Regions from separate parts of the Marinifilum sp. RC60d5 genome, predicted to be linked through region 3. Evidence: riboswitches for the same ligand, from Rfam matches in the RefSeq annotation. Region 3 holds a riboswitch; each other region holds the start of a gene.
The links. Region 3 has a riboswitch for cobalamin ahead of ACT3CE_RS08965 (ABC transporter substrate-binding protein). Riboswitches for the same ligand answer to the same signal wherever they lie in the genome.
Positions count from the first base shown of each region.

Region 1: another riboswitch for cobalamin. It lies ahead of ACT3CE_RS06875 (ribonucleoside triphosphate reductase); the one in region 3 lies ahead of ACT3CE_RS08965 (ABC transporter substrate-binding protein).
Region 2: another riboswitch for cobalamin. It lies ahead of ACT3CE_RS06900 (putative transporter); the one in region 3 lies ahead of ACT3CE_RS08965 (ABC transporter substrate-binding protein).

Region 1 is NZ_JBQTGK010000002.1:703,116-706,301, reverse strand. It holds gene ACT3CE_RS06875 (ribonucleoside triphosphate reductase) at 1-1,314, opposite strand, end outside; cobalamin riboswitch at 1,423-1,605, opposite strand; gene ACT3CE_RS06870 (DEAD/DEAH box helicase) at 1,795-2,916, opposite strand; gene ACT3CE_RS06865 (hypothetical protein) at 3,031-3,186, opposite strand, start outside.
Region 2 is NZ_JBQTGK010000002.1:712,448-715,633, forward strand. It holds gene ACT3CE_RS06900 (putative transporter) at 131-1,786, opposite strand; cobalamin riboswitch at 2,208-2,395, opposite strand; gene ACT3CE_RS06905 (putative quinol monooxygenase) at 2,553-2,867, shown strand; partial or broken gene ACT3CE_RS06910 (acetate uptake transporter) at 3,012-3,186, opposite strand, start outside.
Region 3 is NZ_JBQTGK010000003.1:341,624-344,809, forward strand. It holds gene ACT3CE_RS08960 (hypothetical protein) at 223-1,221, shown strand; cobalamin riboswitch at 1,315-1,454, shown strand; gene ACT3CE_RS08965 (ABC transporter substrate-binding protein) at 1,542-2,726, shown strand; gene ACT3CE_RS08970 (iron chelate uptake ABC transporter family permease subunit) at 2,730-3,186, shown strand, end outside.

The sequences.
Region 1 (3,186 bases), on a different contig from region 3:
CATTAAATGTTCCAATCGCTTAAAAAATTCCGATTCATTGGTAGATTCATAACCTAATCGAGGTAAATTTATGGTTACCACTCCCACCGATCCTGTTAATGGATTTGCTCCAAATAAGCCACCTCCTCTGCGGGCTAATTCTCTCTTATCTAAACGTAGGCGACAACACATACTACGCACATCATCAGGCGACATATCGGAATTTACAAAATTAGAAAAATAAGGAATTCCATATTTAGCAGTAATCTTCCAAATGTTTTCATAAGCCGGTTTATCCCACTCAAAATCGGAAGTAATATTATAAGTCGGTATTGGAAATGAAAATACACTGCCATTAGCATCTCCTTCTTCAACTACTTCGGCAAATACTTCGTTGAACAAATCCATTTCTGCCTGACAATCGCCATAGGTTAGTTCCTGAGCTTTTCCTCCAATCACCACTGGTTCATCCTTCATGAACGAAGGAACATTCAAATCCATTGTAATGTTTGTAAATGGAGTTTGAAATCCAACCCGAGTTGGCACATTAATATTAAACATGAATTCTTGTAAAGCCTGTTTCACCTGCTTTCTTTCTAACTTATCGAATTTAATGAATGGGGCCAGTAAAGTATCAAAATTAGAAAATGCTTGTGCTCCGGCTGCTTCCCCCTGCATGGTGTAAAAGAAATTTACTACCTGACCTAATATGGTTCGAAAATGCCTTGCCGGATTACTTACCAATTTACCCGAAGCCCCTTTAAATCCAGTAATAATTAAATCCTGCAAGTCCCATCCTACACAGTAAACACTTAAAAAACCTAAATCGTGAATATGTATCGCACCTTTTTTATGAGCATCGCCAATTTCCTGAGGATAAATTTTGTTCAACCAATATTGCGAACTTACAATTGTAGAGATATGCTGATTTAATCCTTGTAATGAATAGGATGAATTGGCACTTTCTTTTACCCTCCAGTCCTGCAAATTCAGATAATCGTCAACCAAATTTAAATTGGAAAACATCTCTTTGGTATCACGAACTGTTTCGTGCTGTTTTCGGTATAAGATAAAAGCCTTAGCTACTTCGAACAAGTCGTATCTAAAAAGTGTTCTTTCTACCAAATCCTGAATTTCCTCTACATTAGGAATTCCTGTAAAATCAATTTCTTTTCGGATCTGATTTACGCAAAAATCGATTAGTTCGACTCTTTCTTCGCCTACAGCCTGAAAAGCTTTTGAAACTGCTTCTTTAATTTTATCCAGGTTAAAATCAACAACCTGTCCATTTCTTTTCCGAATTTGACACTCGGACACACTACCATTAATTTTCATTCTACTTTTTTTTGATTTTGAAAAAATGATAGCTTCTGAGGGAAATATATAGAATAATAGCACATCGTAGTTGTATGTGCTCATTCTCTGCTTTTCTCCCGAAAGCTACGAACTAATTCATTACAGGCAGGTCTTCTGGCTTATCCTTTTTAATTGGTCTTCCCATCCCGATTTATCGGCACAGTGACATATTCAATTAAAACTTAACGGACTTACAGCTGCGGGGACAGCTCACGAATTAAACGTGATTCCCTATTAATTCTTTTCAGAACCTATAAATCAAAACAATATTACTAATTTATGTAATAAAACACAATTACAGTTATTAACAATAATTACTAAACTACTGATTCTCTATAAGCTTTATCGGTTAATAACTTCTATTTGTAATAACAAGTAAAAACCCCATCAGAAATAAATTCCAATGGGGTTTAATATTTTTTGTATTTCTCATTTAAAATGAGATTACTAATCGTATCATTATCTTTTTCCTCTAATCTGGCTAAAGCCAATATTCAATGCTTTCTGGAAATAACGAATGCTTTTCATCTCTTTGCTATTTACAATAGCCAAAGAAATACCTTCTTTTCCGGCACGAGCAGTACGTCCGCTTCGGTGTGTGTAATATTCCTCTTTATCAGGCAATTGATAATGAACAACAAAGGCTAAATCGTCAATATCTATTCCTCGTGCAGCCAAATCGGTTGCAACCAAAACTCTCAGCTTTTCGTTCTTAAAGGCACGCATTACCTTATTACGTTCAATTTGCTTTAAATCGCCGTGAATGGCATCAGCTTTTACATTCTGTGCTTGTAATTGCTTGCTTAACTTCTGAACTGCATCTTTGGTTTTACAAAACACAACTCCTCTGGCTTTGGTATCCGATTTTAAAAATTGCATCAGCACCGATAGCTTTTCCACATCATCGCAAAGTACAAACTGATGTTTAATATTTTTGTTTACCACATTTCTGCCACTCACCTCAATTTTATGTGCACCTGGCGAAAAATGTTTTTTAATCATCTGCATAATTCCCTGTGGCATGGTTGCCGAAAATAACCATTTATTTTCTACAGCAGTAAGGTAAGCTAAAATTTCATCGAGCTGAGGTTTAAATCCCATGCTTAACATCTCATCCGCCTCATCTAAAACAATAGTTTTAACATGAGTTAAATCGACAGCTTTTCGTTTTACCAAATCGATTAATCGACCGGGAGTTGCAACAATAATATGGGTAGGACGACGAAGTGCACTTATTTGCTTTTCGATAGGAGCTCCCCCATAAACAGCCTCGGTAAAAACCTTATCGGTATATTTGGTAAACTTGAACAATTGCTTGGAAATTTGCAAACCCAACTCGCGTGTAGGACACAAAATTAATCCTTGTACTTTCTCTACTTTTGGATTAATTCGATGTAGCAATGGCAAACCAAAAGCAGCAGTTTTACCTGTTCCTGTTTGAGCTTGTCCAATTAAATCGGTATTTGTATTCATTAAAACCGAAATAACTTCAGCTTGTATTTGTGTAGGTTCAATAATCTTAAGATCCTTCAATCCTTTTACAAGATCCTTACTTACACCTAGTTCTTTAAAATTTTTCACGCCTATTCATTTAAAATGATCCGCAAAGATAAGCTAAACAATTTAGAATTATTAATGAATAATTAGTAATTACAGAAGAATAACTATAACACAATGTTACTATGTATATTTATTTCATAAAAAAAGTTCTTTTTCCTCATCTTTTACTACAGACATATTATGGATTAAATTGATTTTAAAAGGGTAATTTTTTCCCATACAATATAACATAATTAACCATGGAACAAACCACAATAATTCATGAGTACAAAAATATCCCAATAAAGCAGC
Region 2 (3,186 bases), on a different contig from region 3:
TATCGAGAAATAGTTTTCTATTTAACTATTTTATAGTTGAAAACCCCGCAAAAAGAGAAAACTTTTATGCGGGGTTTATTTGAAAAACAGACCATAATCCTGTCGAGATTATAATCAGGAAAAATATGTTTTAGCTAAACATTAAGACTAAAATTTGCGCAAGTAAAACTCTTAAGAACATTACCAATGGATAAACCGTGGCATAGGCAGTTGATTGAGCCTGAACTGGTGAGATAGAATTTGCAAATTCCAAAGCTGGTGGATCGGTCATTGATCCGGCCAATAATCCGCAAATAGAAAGGTAATTGAGCTTCATTATTCGAGCAATTATTGCAAATGTAATTAAAGGCAGAAACGTAATTGCCATACCATACATCATCCAAATGTATCCTTCGCCCAAAAGTGTTTCTACAAAATGTTTTCCCGATGAAAGTCCTACGCAGGCAAGGAAAAGGACTATGCCAAGTTCTCTAATAAAAAGGTTGGCACTCGGGGTCATATAAAAATCGAGTTTTCCAATTCGTCCGGTATGGCCTAAAATTAATGCAACAAGAAGTGGTCCGCCAGCTAATCCTAATTTTGCAGGAGCAGGTAATCCTGGAATTTGAAAGGGAATGAGTCCGATTATGATTCCAAATAATATCCCCATAAAAATGGGTAAAATGTTAGGGTGAGAAAGATCTTTAACCGAGTTACCTAAAAGTTTAGCTACTTCGGGTAATGCAGTTTTTTCACCAACAATTCTTACTGTATCCCCAAATTCGATACTGTCTTCTTCGGTAGGTACTAGTTCTGTACTATTTCGGTAAATACGGGTAATGTTAACAGGAAAACGTCTTGAAATACCAATTTGCTTGATACTTTTTCCGGTTATTTTTTTATTGGTAATAACGACTTGTTGCATTGCCATTCGACCAGTGATTCCTAAATTTTTGGTTGGTTTAATTTTACCAAGATTTAGTTCAATATTATCAAAATTAGCTTGGGTAGAAACTCCAAATAGTTTGTCGCCCGATTGCAATACCAGTTCGGCATCAGGAGGGAGAAATTCGCCATTTCTTTTAATTCTTGATAGAACAAAATCCTTATTACAGGTACTCATTAAAAAGGCAATATTTCTGCCAAATAGATTCTGGTTGCTTATTTCTATATTTATGGCAATTGGATTTCCATCTAAACCTGTTATCTCTTTACGATATTGTTCCTCTTCTTTTTTAATATTTATTTTGTAGAATATACGAAGTAGAATCATACTAATAATTATCCCGAATATCCCGAAAGGATAGGCTACAGCATATCCCATGCCCACAACTTCGGTGTTTTGAGGCATGTTAAGAACATCGGTAATGGTTTGTTGGGCAGCACCTAAAGCTGGGGTGTTGGTAACAGCACCACACATAACACCTGTAATAACCGATACCGGAACATTAAAAATGTACTTAATAGCTATGGCAGTACAAAATCCCATAAGTACAATTCCTGAGGCAAGCATATTAATACGTAAACCATTTTTTTTGAGAGAAGGAATAAATCGGGGGCCAACTTCTAAACCAATAGAATAGACGAATAGGATTAATCCAAATTCCTTAATAAAGTGGATAACATGAGGATCGGTAACCGCTCCTAGGTGGCCAATTAATAATCCTGAAAATAGTATACCGGCAATGCCCAGTTTAATTTTGAAAAATTTAATCTTCCCAATTAAAATACCTAACACAGCAACCATACAAATAATGATAATGGAAGATGCTGTACTGGGTTTTGTGAGTAAATCTAAAAAATGCATGTAGAGTATTGATTTATTTAGGTTAAATGATTACGGAGTGGTTAAAAAGAACTTTGTGTTTGACAATTAGATAATTCTATTTGTGATACCAAATGCTTAGGGAACTTATTTTTTATAAAAATAATTATAGGTTTTGTAATTAACAAAATGCAAATCTTGTTTTAGCCTTAGTACCTAGTTGCAGATTAGTATTTGTTTATGACGAAGAATCGGTCGTAGTAGTCCTTATAAAAATAGGGTTAATTTTAGCTTTAATTTGGAATGAAAACTTCATAACGCGGGAAGTTTGTTTTGCAACTTTCATAACTTTATTTAATTGAGTTACGATCGAGAGCTTTGCGCAAAAATGTAAAGCAGGCGAAAGAATAGGCTATTAAGCGAATATTTTTGCCGATTTATACTTTATAGCGCGAAAGTTCAATCTAAATTTAAAAATAAGACAGGTTTCCTGGCTTTCCTATTTACAGGGCCTTCCCATTTCATATTTCGAAACAGTGGCATCAATCCTATAAACATATATTTGGAATTACAGTTGCGCGTCAGCTCATGATTTTCACATGATTCCCTTTTAATTCTCTTTTACGAAAAATCCTATTTGTTTGTCGCCGCAAAGATTCGAAATTTTTTTTGAACAAAGCAAATGTTTTGTGATAAATTAAAACATAAAAATTATTGTAACGCTTTAATGCCGATGAATAAAAAAATAGGGGTTTGATAAAAAATTCTTATGTTTGATATTCATAGGAATCCTTTTAAAATTGAACAGATGGAAATAAAAAAAAATGAAACACAACTAGTGTGTATTGCTAAATTTATAGCTAAAGATGGAGAAGTTGAGCAGTTAATTGAAAATTTGCATGCTTTAATTCCATATACTCTGCAAGAAGGAGGATGTATTCGTTATGAATTAAATCAGTGTATTGAAAATCCTAATAGAATTACATTTATTGAGAAGTGGTATAATAAGGAAACTTTCGATGCTCATAATGGTTCATCTTATATTCAGGAGTTTTTTAACGAAGGAAATCCATATCATGTTAAAGAGTTTGAGGTTAGCTTGCACAAGGAGCTGTTGGCCTAGTTAAACTCTAATAATTTTGTATTATAGAATAATTCAAGTTTTTTTTAATAGAAAGAGGCAAACCGATCTGATTTGAGATTTATCGGTTTGCCTCTTTTTATATCACTAAACTTTTACTCGTTAAGAGCAAAGAAAAAGTAATTTTTATTTTCCAGATTTAATCCAGGGTTTTCCAACTTTTAAAATTGTACGACCTGCAACATCGTTAATAATAATTGCTGCCATCATGTACCAGGCGCAAAGGGCACAAATAATTAACTCATATCCTGCAACAAGGTTTAAAAATGGAAATCCGAAGTGTCCTAAATCCAAAAGAATA
Region 3 (3,186 bases):
ATCATTATTAACATGAAAATGGCATTTTTAATTTTATGATAACGTTTTCGATTTTTTTCGAAAATGCCCAAAACGTCATTTTTTTACTCCTGGCATGAAAAAAGTGATCAAATTTATAGAATAGGGTGGGTGTAAATGTGCTCTATTAAGACTATTTTTGACTGAATTTTTATTTACACCCTATTTTAAATTAGTATAAGAGGGAAAAACACACTATTATATATGAAGTACCAAAATTTGATTGATTTTTCAGTTTATCCACCAGATTTAAATAAATTTGAGAATGCCTGGAAAGGATTAACAGAATATATAGAAAAGAAAAACTTAGATGGTGTTGAACTTTTAATTGGTTATGATTTTCCTGATGAAGCGATTCCGAAACAAATTGTAAAAAGTGTTCATTTGCCATTTTGGGTTACCTGGTTAGATGTTTGGAGAAAAGGACAAGCAGCAGTAAAATCTTATTTTCCCGAAATGTCTTCTAAGGATTTAAAATTTTGTTGTGGGGGTAATAATAAAAAGGAAATGATTGCTTGTCAAAAGCAATTGTGGGAACATGCTAGCATATTTAATCCTGCACATGCTGTTTTGCATGCTGCACATGTGGAATTAGAACATGCATTCACTCGTGATTTTACCTACAAAAATGTAGAGGTATTAGCAAATTTTGCTGATATGCTGAACACGACAGTACAAGAGTTTCCAAATGGAGAACCTCCAGTTACTCTTGCAATAGAGAATTTGTGGTGGCCTGGTTTAGATTTTTTATTTCCTGCAGAAGTAGATGATTTCGCAGGAAGGTTAAATTTTTCGAACTGGAATTTTTTACTTGATACTGGTCATTTAATGAATACAAACATTGCTTTGCGTTGTGAAGATGAGGCTATTGATTTTGTTCTTGATAGAGTATCTCGTTTGTCTAAAGATGTGCAGGAAAGAATTAAGAGTCTGCATTTAAATTGCAGTTTGTCGGGCAATTATCAGATTAATCAAGTGCAAAAAGGCTTGCCTGAAAATTGGTCAGACCTTAATTTTTCTGAGAAATATTCAAGTGCACGAAATCATGTTCTAAAAATTGATCAGCATTTACCTTTTCAAACTTCCAGAGTAAAGGAAATCGTATCCGAGCTTCAGCCAGATATTGTAATTCACGAATTTATTACTAAAAATATGGATGAATTTTCTGAGAAATTAAATATTCAAATGAATAATTTGTTGTAGAAAGAATTTTTTAAGTCTGTATAAAATAGATAAAAAGTTACTGCATCATTATTATATGATATTTTATTCTATCTGTTATGTCCAAAATAATACATAGATTTGCAGCAATTAGGTTTCCTTGTTTGAGGAATGAAAAGGGAATTTGGTGAAAACCCAAAACTGTCCCCGCAGCCGTAATGCTTTCATGAATATGCAAGCTAAGTCGGAATACCTGCCTGATAAATAAGATGTTTCGTAACTTCGGGGAACTGAGTAACGAAAGTATGATTTTGAAAATTGTATTTTTCGGTCAACTTTCCCCACAATTATTGTGGAAGAAAATGAATTTAGTAAGATCTTTTTATTTAGGAATCGGATTCTTAATTCTAATTGGATTTTCATCTTGTCAGTCAGGTAAATCTGCTAAAACAAATGAAAGTGTTAGTCAGGAATCTTTTAATGATTCTTTATTTTATCATCAAACAAAATTAAAGTATGCCAAAGGTTTTCAGGTAAAACTATTGGATAATGGTTTAAAAGAACTGATTGTTTGGGATCCCTGGAATCCGGGAAAAATTTTTCAAAAATATTATTTGAAAAACAAAGGCTCGCTTTTAAAAACAGAAATTCCTAAAGATGGTCTTCTGGTCGATGTACCCATTAAAAGTATTGCAGCATTGTCGAGTACACAAATAGGAATTCTTAAATTCTTAGGTGTGGAAGATAAAATTGCTGCTATCTCACTAAAAGATAGAATTTATGATGAGCAACTGAATAAAAAAGCGCAGGATGGAATAATACAAACAGTTGGACATGCCGAGACTCTTAATTTTGAAAAAATTGTTGAGTTAGATCCTGATTTGGTAATGGTAGCTGGTTTCATGAAAATTACCGAGCGAGAAACAAAATTAATGCAAGCAGGTTTGCCGGTAGCTTATAATATAGAATGGATGGAATCATCGCCATTAGCACGAGCCGAATGGGCAAAATTTATTGCAGCTTTTTTTAACAAAGAAGCCGAAGCCGAAAAACTTTTTAATAAAATAGAACAGCGCTATAATGACTCACAAAATTTGCTCACAAACATAAATATTGGGCCTACTGTTCTATGTGGCTATAATTTTAAAGGAACCTGGTATATGCCCGGTGGGCAATCATATATTGCACAGTTGCTGCGCGATGCAAAAGCAGATTATTGCTGGTTTTCCGATAAATCAAGTGGTAGTATTCCCCTAAGTTTTGAAGTCGTTTTTGATAAACAAAGCGATGCTGATATATGGTTTGGTCCCGGACAATGTAGAACAATGAAAGAATTAATAGATTTAGATCAAAGGTATGCTTTATTTAAGGCTTCCAAAAACAAAGAAGTTTATTGTTATACCAAACGCATGAATGATAGGGGAGCAAATGATTGGTACGAATCGGGAATAATGAAACCAGATGTGGTGCTTAAAGATGTGATTAAAATATTACATCCTGAGCTTTTACAAGATCATGAATTGTATTTTTATCAGAAATTAAAATAAAAAATGACAGTTAACAAAAGTAAAAATCTGATTTCATTACTATTTGGTCTGTTATTTCTGCTAATAGTAAGTGTTTTCTTATTGGATTTGATATTTGGCAGTGTAAATATTCCATTTAAGAAAGTATTTGCCATACTTTTTGGTGGAGATGTGAAAAATTCATGGAATTATATAGTTTTAAACTTTCGATTGCCTAAAGCCTTAACTGCCATCTTTGTAGGTGCAGGATTATCGGTAACAGGTTTAATGATGCAAACATTATTTCGAAATCCATTGGCCGGACCTTATGTTTTGGGAATTAGTTCGGGAGCTAGTTTAGGAGTTGCATTAATGGTTATGGCCTCGGCAATTGTTCCTGTCCTTTTCGGAACAATCTCAGCTTTTTTAGGTAGTTGGGCATTGGTAGCAGCAGCAGTAGCAGGAGCCTCATTGGTTTTCTTTTTAGTTGCTCTGGCTTCCA